DNA from 3 places in the Hymenobacter radiodurans genome. Region 1 is predicted to be linked to each of the others. Evidence: riboswitches for the same ligand, from Rfam matches in the RefSeq annotation. Region 1 holds a riboswitch; each other region holds the start of a gene.
The links. Region 1 has a riboswitch for S-adenosylmethionine ahead of metH (methionine synthase). Riboswitches for the same ligand answer to the same signal wherever they lie in the genome.

Region 2: linked by a shared signal. The riboswitch ahead of EPD59_RS03515 (O-acetylhomoserine aminocarboxypropyltransferase/cysteine synthase family protein) and the one ahead of metH (methionine synthase) in region 1 are both predicted to bind S-adenosylmethionine.
Region 3: linked by a shared signal. The riboswitch ahead of EPD59_RS13635 (amino acid permease) and the one ahead of metH (methionine synthase) in region 1 are both predicted to bind S-adenosylmethionine.

What each region holds. Positions count from the first base shown of each region.
Region 1 is NZ_CP037922.1:4,449,432-4,453,643, forward strand. Features, by position in the region: gene EPD59_RS20175 (M16 family metallopeptidase) at 1-2, shown strand, start outside; partial or broken gene EPD59_RS20180 (M16 family metallopeptidase) at 244-1,439, shown strand; SAM riboswitch class I at 1,596-1,703, shown strand; gene metH (methionine synthase) at 1,775-4,212, shown strand, end outside.
Region 2 is NZ_CP037922.1:565,921-570,132, reverse strand. Features, by position in the region: gene EPD59_RS03525 (hypothetical protein) at 1-411, opposite strand, end outside; gene EPD59_RS03520 (LysM peptidoglycan-binding domain-containing protein) at 641-934, shown strand; SAM riboswitch class I at 1,122-1,236, shown strand; gene EPD59_RS03515 (O-acetylhomoserine aminocarboxypropyltransferase/cysteine synthase family protein) at 1,612-2,997, shown strand; gene EPD59_RS03510 (homoserine O-acetyltransferase family protein) at 3,266-4,212, shown strand, end outside.
Region 3 is NZ_CP037922.1:2,931,474-2,935,685, forward strand. Features, by position in the region: gene EPD59_RS13630 (CPBP family intramembrane glutamic endopeptidase) at 1-224, opposite strand, end outside; gene EPD59_RS13635 (amino acid permease) at 403-1,863, opposite strand; SAM riboswitch class I at 2,212-2,322, opposite strand; gene EPD59_RS13640 (EcsC family protein) at 2,417-3,166, opposite strand; gene EPD59_RS13645 (Gfo/Idh/MocA family protein) at 3,218-4,212, opposite strand, start outside.

The DNA of each region.
Region 1 (4,212 bases):
AGTGCATCACTCGGCTTACAGTTGGTAACTCCTCCAAAGACATACCTCATGAAAAATATACTTATTGGCCTGCTGAGCGTCGCCTGTGTCCTTAGCACCCCGGCTTTAGCCCAAAAAGAAACGCCGCCCGCCGGCGGCGCCCCCCGCGACTTCACTTTGCCCCCCAAGACGGAATTTACGCTGGATAATGGCCTGCAAGCCACGCTGGTACCTTACGGTGACATTCCGAAAGTAACGGTGAGTATGATCGTACAAGTTGGCAACGTGCACGAGGCCGCCAACGAGAACGGCCTGGCCGACATCGTAGGGCGCCTCATGCGGGAAGGTACCACCACGCTCTCCGCTAAGCAGATATCAGAAAAAGCGGCCCGTATGGGTGGCTCACTCAGTGTATCGGTAGGCCCCAATCAGACCTTTATTACTGGCTCGGTACTGTCAGAATACGGTCCGGAACTGGTAAAGCTGATGGCTGACTTGGTGCAAAACCCGGCTTTCCCACCTTCCGAGATTGAGCGCATCAAAAATGACTTTAAGCGCGAAAATAATCTTTCCCGCTCCCAGCCGGGCACTCAGGCCCGCACCAAGTTCTCGATGGCTCTGTACAAAGGGCACCCCTACGGCCGCGATATTCCCACCGACGCCGAAGTAAACGCCTATGGCCCCGAGCAGGTGCGCGACTTTTACACCAAGCAGTTTGGTGCCCAGCGCACGGCAGTATACGCCGCCGGCAAGTTCGATGAAAAGGCTATGCGCGAGGCGGTTACATCGTCTCTAAACAACTGGACCAAAGGCCCCGCTCCGCGCATCGAGATTGCCAAGCCAGTCACCAAAACCGATCTGATGGTGCAGAACCGCCCCGGCGCGCCCCAGTCTACGCTGGTGATCGGCCTACCTGTCGTCGATCCGACCCATCCCGATTTCACGCGCTTACGTGTGATGAATTCCTTGCTGGGGGCTCTTTTGGCTCGCGCATCACTAGTAATATTCGCGAGAATAAAGGCTATACTTATTCTCCTTCCAGCAACGTGAATGCCCGCTACCGCGTGGGGGAGTGGGCCGAGGTAGCCGACGTAACCACCGAACACACCGGCAATTCGCTCAAGGAAATTGTGTATGAAGTGGAGCGTCTGCAAAAAGAGGCTCCCACAGCCGAAGAGTTGGAAGGCATCAAAAACTACGAAGCGGGCCTGTTTGTGCTCCGTAACTCCACACCCGCCGGCATCATCAGTCAGCTCAGCTTCCTCGATCTGCACGGCCTCCCCGACAGCTACCTCACCAATCAGGTGAAAGATATTCACGCCATTACGCCTAAGGAAGTGCAGGATGCGGCCAAGAAATACGTACGTCCCGATGAAATGACAATCGTCGTTGTGGGAGACAAAAAGGTGATTGACCCGCAGCTAAAGAAGTTTCAGGCCGAGCGGAAGAAAGCGCTTTAGCCCTCTCTTCAACCTAAGTTTATGGAAAAGGTCCGGCTTCTAAACCGGACCTTTTTTGTGTACAAAAAAGCCCCCCAAGCGTGTAATGCTCATCCGTGAATGAGTTAAAAAATCCAGGTAAACTTTTTTCGTCGTCTTGCTGTATCTTTGTCCAGCTACTTATCCAGAAAGACCGAGGGACTGGGCCCTACGACGTCTTGGCAACCTGAGTAAAACAAGGTGCCAACTCCCATTTTGTCCCCCACGGGCAAAAGAAGATAAGTGCGGAGCCCGCGTTGCGAGGTTCTCTTTCTGGATAAGCAGCGCTAAAAACGCCTTTTTCCAAAGGAGATCTTATGAAAACGACTCGCCCCGCCTCTCCCCTTTACGACATTCTCCAACAGCGCATTCTGGTGCTCGATGGCGCCATGGGCACCATGATTCAGCGTCACCCACTGACGGAAGAGGATTTTCGGGGAACGCGCTTCGCCGACCACCCCAAGCCCCTGCGCGGCAACAACGACTTACTCAGCCTCACCCGCCCTGATATCATCAGCGGCATTCACGCTGAGTATTTCGCCGCCGGCGCCGACATGGTGGAAACCAACACCTTCAGCGGCACCACCATTGCCCAGGCCGACTATGGCTTGGAACACTTGGCATATGAGCTGAACTACGAGTCGGCGCGAATTGCGAAAGAAGTGGCTGATGAGTTTACCGCCCGCGAGCCGCACAAACCGCGTTTCGTAGCAGGTGCCATCGGCCCCACCAACCGGACCGCTTCGCTCTCGCCCGACGTAAACCGCCCCGGCTTTCGCGCCGTGACCTTTGACGAGCTGGCTACCGCTTATCTGGAGCAGGTGCGTGGCCTGGTGGAAGGCGGTTCGGATACACTATTGATAGAAACCATCTTCGACACGCTCAATGCGAAAGCGGCGCTGTATGCCGTGCAGAAGTTCTTTGATGAAGGCGGCAAAGTGGTACCGGTCATGATTTCGGGCACTATCACTGATGCGTCGGGTCGCACGCTTTCGGGGCAGACGGTAGAGGCGTTCTGGAACTCTATCAGTCATTTGCCGCTGCTAAGCGTGGGCTTGAACTGCGCCCTCGGTGCGGACCAGCTACACGTGTATGTAAAGGAGCTGAGTCGCATTGCCGATGTGCACGTTTCGGCCTATCCGAATGCCGGCTTGCCCAACGCTTTTGGAGGCTACGACGAGTCGGCGCAGGAATTCGCGGCAGTCGTTGAAAACTACCTCAAAGAAGGCATTGTAACGGTGGCCGGTGGGTGTTGTGGCACCACGCCTCAGCACATTGCCGAGTTGGCGAAGCTGGCCGAGAAATACCAGCCACGCCAACTGCCTGAAGTGCCCAAAGCCACCCGTTTGGCTGGTTTGGAGCCGTTTGGCATTACTCCCGACAGCCTGTTTGTAAACGTGGGTGAGCGGTGCAACGTGACCGGCTCCCGCGCTTTCGCCCGCCTCATCCGCACGGGTGCTTACGAGCAGGCCCTGCAAGTAGCCCGCGACCAAGTGGAAGGCGGTGCCCAGGTGCTCGACGTGAATATGGACGAAGGCATGCTCGACTCGGAGCAGGCCATGACCACTTTCCTCAACCTGATTGCCTCCGAGCCCGACATTTCGCGGGTGCCGGTGATGATTGACTCCTCAAAGTGGAGCGTGCTGGAAGCCGGACTGAAGTGCGTGCAGGGCAAGAGCATCGTCAATTCCATTTCGCTGAAAGAAAGCGAGGAAGTATTTAAGGAGCGCGCTCACACCGTGCGCCAGTACGGCGCAGCAATGGTGGTGATGGCCTTCGATGAAAACGGCCAGGCTGACTCTTTTGAGAAGCGCATCGAGATATGTAAGCGCAGCTACGACATTCTGGTAAACGAAGTAGGCTTTCCCGCCGAGGACATCATCTTTGACCCTAACATCCTGACCGTGGGCACCGGCATGGAGGAGCACCGCAACTATGCCTTGGACTTCATTGAGGCCGTGCGTTGGATCAAAGCCAATCTGCCCGGCGCTCTTACCAGCGGTGGTGTTAGTAACATAAGCTTCTCTTACCGCGGCAACGACGTGGTGCGTGAAGCCATGCACACCTCTTTCCTCTACCACGCCATACGCGCTGGGCTGGACATGGGTATTGTAAACCCCAGCCAGCTGGGCGTGTATGATGAGATTCCGAAAGATTTATTGGAGCTAGTAGAGGACGTATTGCTCAACCGCCGCCCCGACGCCACCGAGCGCCTCGTAGACTTTGCCGAAACGGTGAAGCAGAAGGACAAGGTGGAAGTGGTAGCCGACGCTTGGCGCAGTCTGCCCGTGGCCGAGCGCCTGCAACACGCGCTAGTTCGCGGCATCACCGAGTTTATTGATGAAGACACGGAAGAAGTGCGCCAGCAAGTAGGCCGGCCGCTGGAAGTAATCGAAGGTCCGCTGATGGCCGGCATGAACGTAGTCGGTGACCTGTTTGGCGCCGGCAAAATGTTCTTGCCGCAAGTAGTAAAGTCGGCCCGGGTGATGAAAAAAGCAGTGGCGTATCTGGAGCCTTTCCTGCTGGCCGATAAGCAAGGCTCGGAGCGGCAAACTGCTGGCAAGATTCTGCTGGCTACCGTGAAAGGCGACGTGCATGACATCGGCAAAAACATTGTGGGTGTGGTGCTTGCCTGCAACAACTTCGACATTGTGGACCTCGGCGTAATGGTGCCGCTGGAGCGTATTCTGGATGAAGCGGAGAAGCAAAACGTAGACGTAATTGGCCTAAGCGGCTTGATTACGCCCAGCCTCGA
Region 2 (4,212 bases), 850 kb from region 1:
TTCAGACTCAAGCATCATTTGCTCGCCGTTTACGCCGCGCAACGTGATTTTGTCATCCGTCAAGTTCACCACGTCGAAAGTCATGGATGTGGTGCCACCGTCGGGGGTAAGAGTGATTTTTTTGCCGGGCTGGTCGAAGGTGTACTTGCCTTGCAACGATTGCTGGGGCGACGTCATGTTAAAGTTACCGTTGGCGTAGAAACGTAGTTCGGTATCCTTATCAGCATCAGTTTGGGCCACCTTGTCGCCGCTGGCAGTGGTTTCTTTGTCCGTTTTCCAGACTTTGCTTTCCGTGCCATACAGCATGTTGGTTTCGCCAACTTTGTCTTTCTGGCTACAAGCAGCCGTGAACAGCGTCAACAGCATAATGAGGCTGGCCAAGTAGCGGAAAGGAAGTGCAATGGTTTTCATAGGGAGTGACCTTAGGGTTAACTAAAAATGGAAAGGAGCGGCTTTATCTGGTACAATATTCCAGCAAAGCAATGTTGCGCTTCTTACGCGCCGCGCCGGAAAGAGTTAGCAACAGTGGAGCTTTTTTGACGGCTGCAACTTATTTGCACTAGGGGCGTAAGACGACGTGACAGCATAGCTATCAAGCACATGCGCCTTCCTTTCTCCTTAATCAACCACGACTATGGGAATGTTCGATTTCTTAACCAATAAAGGCGACGAAAAGCCTGCTCAGCCGGCTGCCAATCCCAACCAGAAGGCTAATACAGACTTCTTTGGCAACGCCAACCAGCCCGCTGCTCCTACTGCTGCCCAAGGCACGCAATACACTGTAGTTAGCGGCGATTCACTTTCTAAAATTGCGAAGAAGCACTACGGTGATGCCGCCAAGTGGCATCAGATTTATGACGCCAACAAGTCAACCATCGGTTCAAACCCCGATCATATCGAAGTAGGTCAGGTATTGACCTTACCCCAAGCGTAAGCACACCCTGAGCTAAAGCTAACAAATAAAAAAGCCCCCAGCAAGTTGCTGGGGGCTTTTTTATTTGTTAGCCAGCGAGTTAGCACGGAGTAAAAAATATTGCTGTGCATTTGGCGTTCTCATTTCGAACTGTACATTTGCAGTTACCAGTCCGGTACTTCTCGTTATCGACGAGACAGTTTTTCAGATTTTATACAGAAGCGGCGAGAGAACAGGCTCCCTGACCCGCTGGCAACCTTCATTGTTTTGAAAGGTGCCAATTCCTGCCCGTTCGGCTATGTTGCCCGCGGGAGATATAAGCTGAGTGCCATGAAAAACACTGCTTTTTCCATTTTGCTTCACCCGTCTGCCCCGGTCGCATCGTTGCGCATTGGTTGGTTGGCGGGTTTCCGCGTTTTGGCCCCTGCCATTAGCAGTTGTGAGGCTACGCGAATGTGCTGTTGTTGCGCGTGCTGCTGCTAATCCAGTTTCCGGTTTAGCCCCCTCCCCTTTCCATCATTCCTAAAGGCCGTGTTGCGCCGTGGGCATTCTACCCCACCACGTTAGGTCTTAGTCTGGCTTCGTCTGCTTCGGCTGTGGATCACGTTCAGCGCTCCACCTTCCTGCGGTTCCATATGCCTGATTATCTGCGCTCTGTCATCTCTTTCTACTTCACTCTAACTCTAATCAGCACTAAGATGTCCACACAAAACCTGCACTTCGAAACCCTGCAATTGCACGCTGGTCAGCAACCCGATCCTACTACTGGTTCGCGCGCCGTTCCTATCCATCAGACTACTTCTTACGTGTTTAAGAACGCGGAGCATGGTGCCAATTTGTTTGCCCTCAAGGAGTTCGGCAACATTTATACGCGCCTCATGAACCCTACCACCGATGTATTTGAGCAACGCGTAGCGGCGCTGGAAGGTGGTGTGGCCGCATTGGCAACCAGCTCGGGGCAAGCAGCCCAATTTCTGGCCCTGAACAACATTTTGCAGGCCGGCGACAACTTTGTAAGTACCCAGCACCTCTACGGTGGCACTTACAACCAATTTAAGGTCGCTTTCAAGCGCTTAGGTATCGAAGCCCGCTTTGCCGATGGCGACACGCCTGAAAGCTTCGAGGCCCTGATCGACGACAAGACTAAGGCGCTGTATCTCGAAACGATTGGCAACCCCAGCTTCAGTATTCCCGATTTTGAGCGTATTGCGGCCATTGCTGACAAACACGATCTGCCGCTTATTGTCGATAACACGTTTGGCGCGGGCGGCTACCTGTTTCGCCCCCTAGAGCACGGCGCGCACATCGTAGTAGAATCGGCCACGAAATGGATTGGCGGCCACGGCACCAGCATAGGCGGCGTGATTGTCGACGGCGGTAAGTATGACTTCGGCAATGGCAAGTTTCCGCAGTTTACGGAGCCCTCGGAAGGCTATCACGGCCTGGTTTTCAATGATGTGTTCGGCAAAGGCGGCCCATTTGGCAACATCGCCTTTATCATTCGGGCGCGGGTAGAAGGCCTGCGCGATTTTGGTCCGGCCATCAGTCCTTTCAACTCTTTCCTGCTGCTGCAAGGTCTTGAAACTCTGTCGTTGCGCGTAGATCGGACGGTGGAAAATGCGCAAAAGCTGGCCGAATGGCTAGAGCAGCATCAGCAGGTAGAAGCCGTAAACTATCCGGGTTTGAAAAGCAGCCGCTATAACGCTCTAGCCCAGAAATATCTGAAGCGCGGCGCGGGTGGCGTTCTGACTTTCAGCATTAAAGGCACCAAGGATACGGCCACGCACTTCATCGACAACCTAAAGCTGGTGAGCCATTTGGCTAATGTGGGCGATGCGAAAACGTTGATTATTCAGCCCGCCGCCACTACGCACCAGCAGCTTTCTGATCAGGAGCAAATAGCAGCCGGCGTGACGCCCACCTTGCTGCGCATTTCGCTTGGACTGGAGCATATAGAAGACATCAAAGCTGACTTGCAAAATGCCTTCGACGCGGTAGCGGAAAAAGCCCCCCAGCGTCAGCAAACCGAAGGTGATACAATCCCGGAGCCAGCCATCGAGCATCCCGTAGTACTGGAAGTCTAGCTGTTGCAAGCAGAAGATATTGAGCAAGGCCGTTGCAGCGGCTAGTGCTCCGTTTACAAGTCCTACGGTTTGGCGGGGTGACAAGGCAGAAATGGAAGAAAGATACCGCCTTGCCCATCCTTCAATAGCTCCCGAATCAGCTTACTTATTGGGCAGCCTCACTCGGTTTGGGAGCTATTGAAAATCCGCTTTACTATTTGTCACGAGTCTAACTGCTGTAGTGGCAGCCTCAATGATTCCCTCCAGGCTCTGAATTCGCTAGCCTCGCATGACTGATTATCAGACCTTTATTCTTCCAGCGCCGCTTCAGCTCGAAAGTGGTGCGACTTTGCTTCGGGTGCAGATAGCCTACCAGACCTACGGTACGCTCAATGCCGCCCGCGACAATGTGGTATGGGCGTGTCATGCGCTTACGGCCAACGCCGATGTGCTTAGCTGGTGGCCGGGTTTATTTGGTCATAATTGCCACTTCGATCCGGCAAATCACTTCATTGTATGCGCTAACATCGTGGGCTCTTGTTACGGATCCACCGGCCCGCTTACGCCAACCGAGTCGGGGGAACCACCATACCATACTTTTCCACTGCTTACAGTGCGTGATATGGTAGCGGGGCACGAAGCGTTGCGCCAGCATCTGGGCATAGGTCAGATTCACACGCTGATTGGCGGTTCATTGGGTGGGCAGCAGGCCTTGGAGTGGGCTATTCAGCAACCCACCGTGTTTGAGCATTTGGTTGTGCTGGCTACCAATGCGCAGCACTCGCCCTGGGGTATTGCTTTCAATGAGGCGCAGCGCCTGGCCATCTTCGCCGACCCTACCTATCACTCGGCTACACCGACTGGGGGGCAGTTTGGCTTAAAAGCGGCTCGTGCTGTGGCCCTTCTTAGCTACCGCAGCTACGAGGCCTACGGTAATACGCAGCACGAGCCCGAAGAAGATAAAATTACTGATTTTCGGGCCAGTTCCTATCAACAGTATCAAGGCGACAAGCTGGTGGCGCGCTTCAATGCCTATACCTACGTGGCGCTGTCCAGAGCCATGGACTCGCACAATGTGGGCCGCAGTCGCGGAGGGGTGGCTGCCGCGCTGGGCCGAATACGGGCTCGTACGCTGGTCATCGGCATTACATCGGATGTGTTATTTCCGCTCACGGAGCAGCAGCTTCTAGCCCGCTACATACCTGGTGCTGTTTATGCCGAAATGGATTCTGGTTA
Region 3 (4,212 bases), 1.5 Mb from region 1:
AGAAATACGATGATCAGAGCCTTAGCCAAATCACTGGCTACCACAGTCACAATGATGGATTGCGCGTGGGTTGTAAAGCGAAGGAAGGGAATGGACAGAAATCCTAGGACGAGTGCCAGTAGCATAAACCAGCCGAGCGCGCCCCAACTTTCCTTCACGGTTGGGTACGCAGCAGGTTGATTTATAGAAGCTTGGATTTCAGATTCGGGTAACGTTTCGATCATCGGATAGCTATAGAAAAGATAGATGCTTAAAGCTACCTAAAACTGCTTCATTGCTGTGTTACTTCGCTCGAATCAGGTTTTAAAAATTCGGTATTGCTGTCGGAAGGCATCCGTTTATCAGGCATAAAAAAGCCCCCGCTATGATGATGCAGGGGGTTTTTTTGGGGAGTGTAATTCGTTAAGCCTTCACTTGGGCTTGTTCCTGTGCTAGTCGCAGTTTGCTGTGCTTTTTACCATAGAGGTAATAAATCACTAGTCCGGCTGCCAGCCACACAATGAGGCGCAACCAGGTATCCCAGGGGAGCGAAAACATCATCAGTAAGCAGGTCAGGATGCCCATAATGGGCACCAGCGGCACCCACGGCGTGCGAAAAGCGCGGGGCGCATCGGGCTGCTGCTTGCGCATAATGAGTACGCCGAGGCACACCATCACGAAGGCCAGCAGCGTACCAATACTGGTCATTTCGCCTACTACCTGAATGGGCACCAAGCCTGCGAAAGCGCTGATTAGGGCGGCCAACAAGATGTTTGATTTGTAAGGCGTCTGGAAGCGAGGGTGAATTTCGGAGAAGATCTTGGGCAACAGTCCGTCGCGCGACATGGAGAAAAACACCCGCGACTGCCCCAGCAAATCCACCAGAATGACGGAGGTGTAGCCAATCAGGATGGCGATAATAATGGCTTGACTCAGCCAGGCATACGGCGTTTTCTCGATGGCGATGGCTACCGGCGCGGCGCTATTTTTGAACTCTGTGTAGTTGGCCAGGCCCGTCATTACGTGCCCAAACAACACGAACAGAATAGTACACACGACCAGCGAGCCGATGATGCCGATAGGCATATCACGCTGGGGTTTTTTTGCTTCCTGCGCCATCGTGGCCACAATATCAAAGCCGATGAAGACGAAGAAGATAACACCGGCTCCGCGCAGAATGCCGCTCAAGCCAAACTCACCAAACGTGCCCGTATTGGCCGGGATATAGGGCTGATAATTAGCCGGATCGATGTATTGCCAACCCAACGCAATAAACACCAGCACTACCGATACCTTCAGGGCCACAATGGTTGCGTTAACCCAGGCCGAGCCCTGCGTACCCCGAATCACGATGGCTGTGATGGCCAGCACGATCAGAATAGCGGGCAGATTGACGAACCCGTGCACCACCGAGCCATCGGCCAAAGTAGACGTCTCGAAGGGCGACATAACCAGCTGAGCGGGAATATGCAGGTCGTATTTGGCCAAAAACCGCGTCAGGTACTGCGACCAGCTGATGGCTACGGCCGCGGCGCCCACGGAATATTCGAGCACCAAATCCCAGCCAATAATCCAGGCAAACAGCTCACCTAGCGTAGCGTAGGAATAGGTATAGGCGGAGCCAGCGACGGGTACCATAGACGCAAACTCCGCGTAGCACAGGGCCGAAAAGGCACAGCCAACGGCTGCTACCAAAAATGAAAGCGTAACGGCTGGTCCGGTATGATTGGCGGCCGCTATACCAGTAAGGGAAAAGAGTCCCGCCCCAATGATAACCCCTACCCCAATGGCGACAAGGTTGAAGGCACTCAGACTGCGCTTGAGGGTGTGAGTGCCGGTTTCGGCCGCCTCTTGTCGCAGCAATTCCAGTGACTTTTTGAGCATAAAATGTAGCACGAAGCCGCGCCTCGTGGTGGATAAAAAGAATGGAGATAAGAGAAAGAATATCCGCCTGTAAAGCAGACAGATCACAAAGCTGACGCCGTTGCTACGGCTTCGGCAAAATGGGCAACTACCTGATCTACAGCCAATGCAAAGGCTGAATCAGAGCAGAAATGCCCCCAGCGGCTACTTACAGCTGCAGATTGGCAAAGCCAGGAAGATGAGAGAATGTTCGAACGCTCAACAACAGCAACAACCCATACCCAAACAAGCAGCCCAACTCAGCGTGTGGAGCGGCAGGGTGGCGAAGGAAAATAGAGCAGGTTGCAGCTGAATGTTCACGGCAATTTGTTTTTATATAGCCAGTCGATACTTGCGCTGACCTCGGTTGGCACCGTTCCAGTTGTGCTGGGGGTTGCCGGCGTTTCATTGAGCCTTTCTCTCCACGCCTCGGTATAAAAACAATCCTTTGATCAGAAAGAATTGGGGTCGCAAAGGTAGACTACCGGCATGCGTACTTGCAAATGCGGCTATTCTTTCTCTTTTACCGTGTGGCTTAGCCGGCGCTGGGGGGCAACATAGTACCCTTCGGCTCAAGATGGCGCATGCGGTAACAGTTCATGGCCGTTTCGCCGAGTTGCTCGATGAGGCGGTAGTTGGCCACCGCTCCCACCGCTGCTCCAATTACGGGCACCAGCTGGGCCAGCTTCGCCAAGTCGATGTAGTCGCGGTACTCTTGCTGAAAGGTGCGCCAATCAAACTCATTTACATCGGTGGGCAGCGTGTGGCGGTAGCTGTCCCAGTCGGCAATGCGACGATACACCTCATTGCGGGTGTGCTGACTGGAAAAGGCCAGCTGAAAAATGTACAGTAGATAGAGCCGCTCAGTATAATCGCGCACGTCGTGGCCGTAGAGGGCGGCTACGTCGAAGAGCAGCTTAAGCTTGAGGCCCAGCAGCAGCGGAAAATCGGCCAGGCCCAGCAAAAAGCCCCCCGCCCCCGTCACGGCGCCTTCGGCCGACGCGGTGTTGCGGTAGTAACGGATGCGGGTGCGCACCGCCGTTTCCCGTTCCGCCCACGGCGCCTCCAGCAGCGGCTGGCGCGTAGTGTGCATCGACCCAAACAACACCCCGCGCACCATCTGCCGAATAGCCGTGGTAATGGCCTCATGCACCCGCTCGGGCAGAAACGCATTCAACCGAATCTGTACCCGGCGCGTGAAGCGGTTCAGCAGCGTCGGTGACTTCTGCATGCGCTGTTGCCAGGCGCGGAGTTCAGTGAGGGCTTGTTCGTCGGGGCAGTTCATGTAAGTAGTTACGTAAAACTGATAAGTAGTTTTTACCTACGCTTCTCCACGTTACTTTAAGCCATAAATCCGCTCAATAATCTCCACCACTTTCACTCCTTCCCGAGCATTCGTTTCACATAAATCGCCGCTTTTAACTGCCTCAACCACCTCTTCTATCGCCTGCACATGATTGGCGGCGCTGCCTTGGTAGAAACCGTAGTGATTGGCGGGATTGGTCGGCAGAAGCGGCGGGCATTCGTAGTCGCGGATGTGGCAGTGCTCCACTTTATCCATGTATTGCCCACCGATGCGCAGACTGCCGTGCTCGCCGATGACGGTGAGGCTGCTTTCGAGGTTGCGGTCCCAGACGGCGGTGCTGTAATGCAGAGTGCCAGTACCGCCGCGTACGAGGTCAAAAGTCACGAGGCCGCTATCCTCAAACTCGGTAAGGTGCTGGTGGTTGAAGTCATGGAAACGGGCTTGCACATTAGTTACGTCGCCGAAAACCCAGTAGAGCAGATCGATGAAGTGGCTGAACTGAGTGAAGAGCGTACCGCCGTCCTGAGCGTGGGTGCCGTGCCAGCTGCCGGGGCGGTAGTAGCGGGCATCGCGGTTCCAGAAACAGTTTATCTGGACCATAAAAATGCTCCCCAGTCGGTTTTCCTCAATTACTTGCTTCAGCCAAACGGCCGGCGGTGAGTAGCGATTCTGCATTACTCCAAATACCAACCGGCCCGCCTGCGAGGCCGTAGCCACAACTTGTTCCGCATCGGCGGTGCGCAGGGCTAGCGGCTTTTCTACCAACACATGTAGCCCGTGGCGTAAGCCGGCAATTGCCTGGGGCGCGTGCAGATGATTGGGCGTGGCTACCGTAAGGACATCAGCGGCGGGACCATGGGCGAGATATTCTTCAAGAGACGTGAAGAAAGGAATCCCCACAAATTCGGCGGACAGCTCCAATTCTAGCTCAGCCCTGATATCGATTAAGGCTACAAGCTTGGCACCCGGCTGACGCTGCACCAGCGCCGCGTGGCGACGACCAATGTGGCCCACACCACAAATAG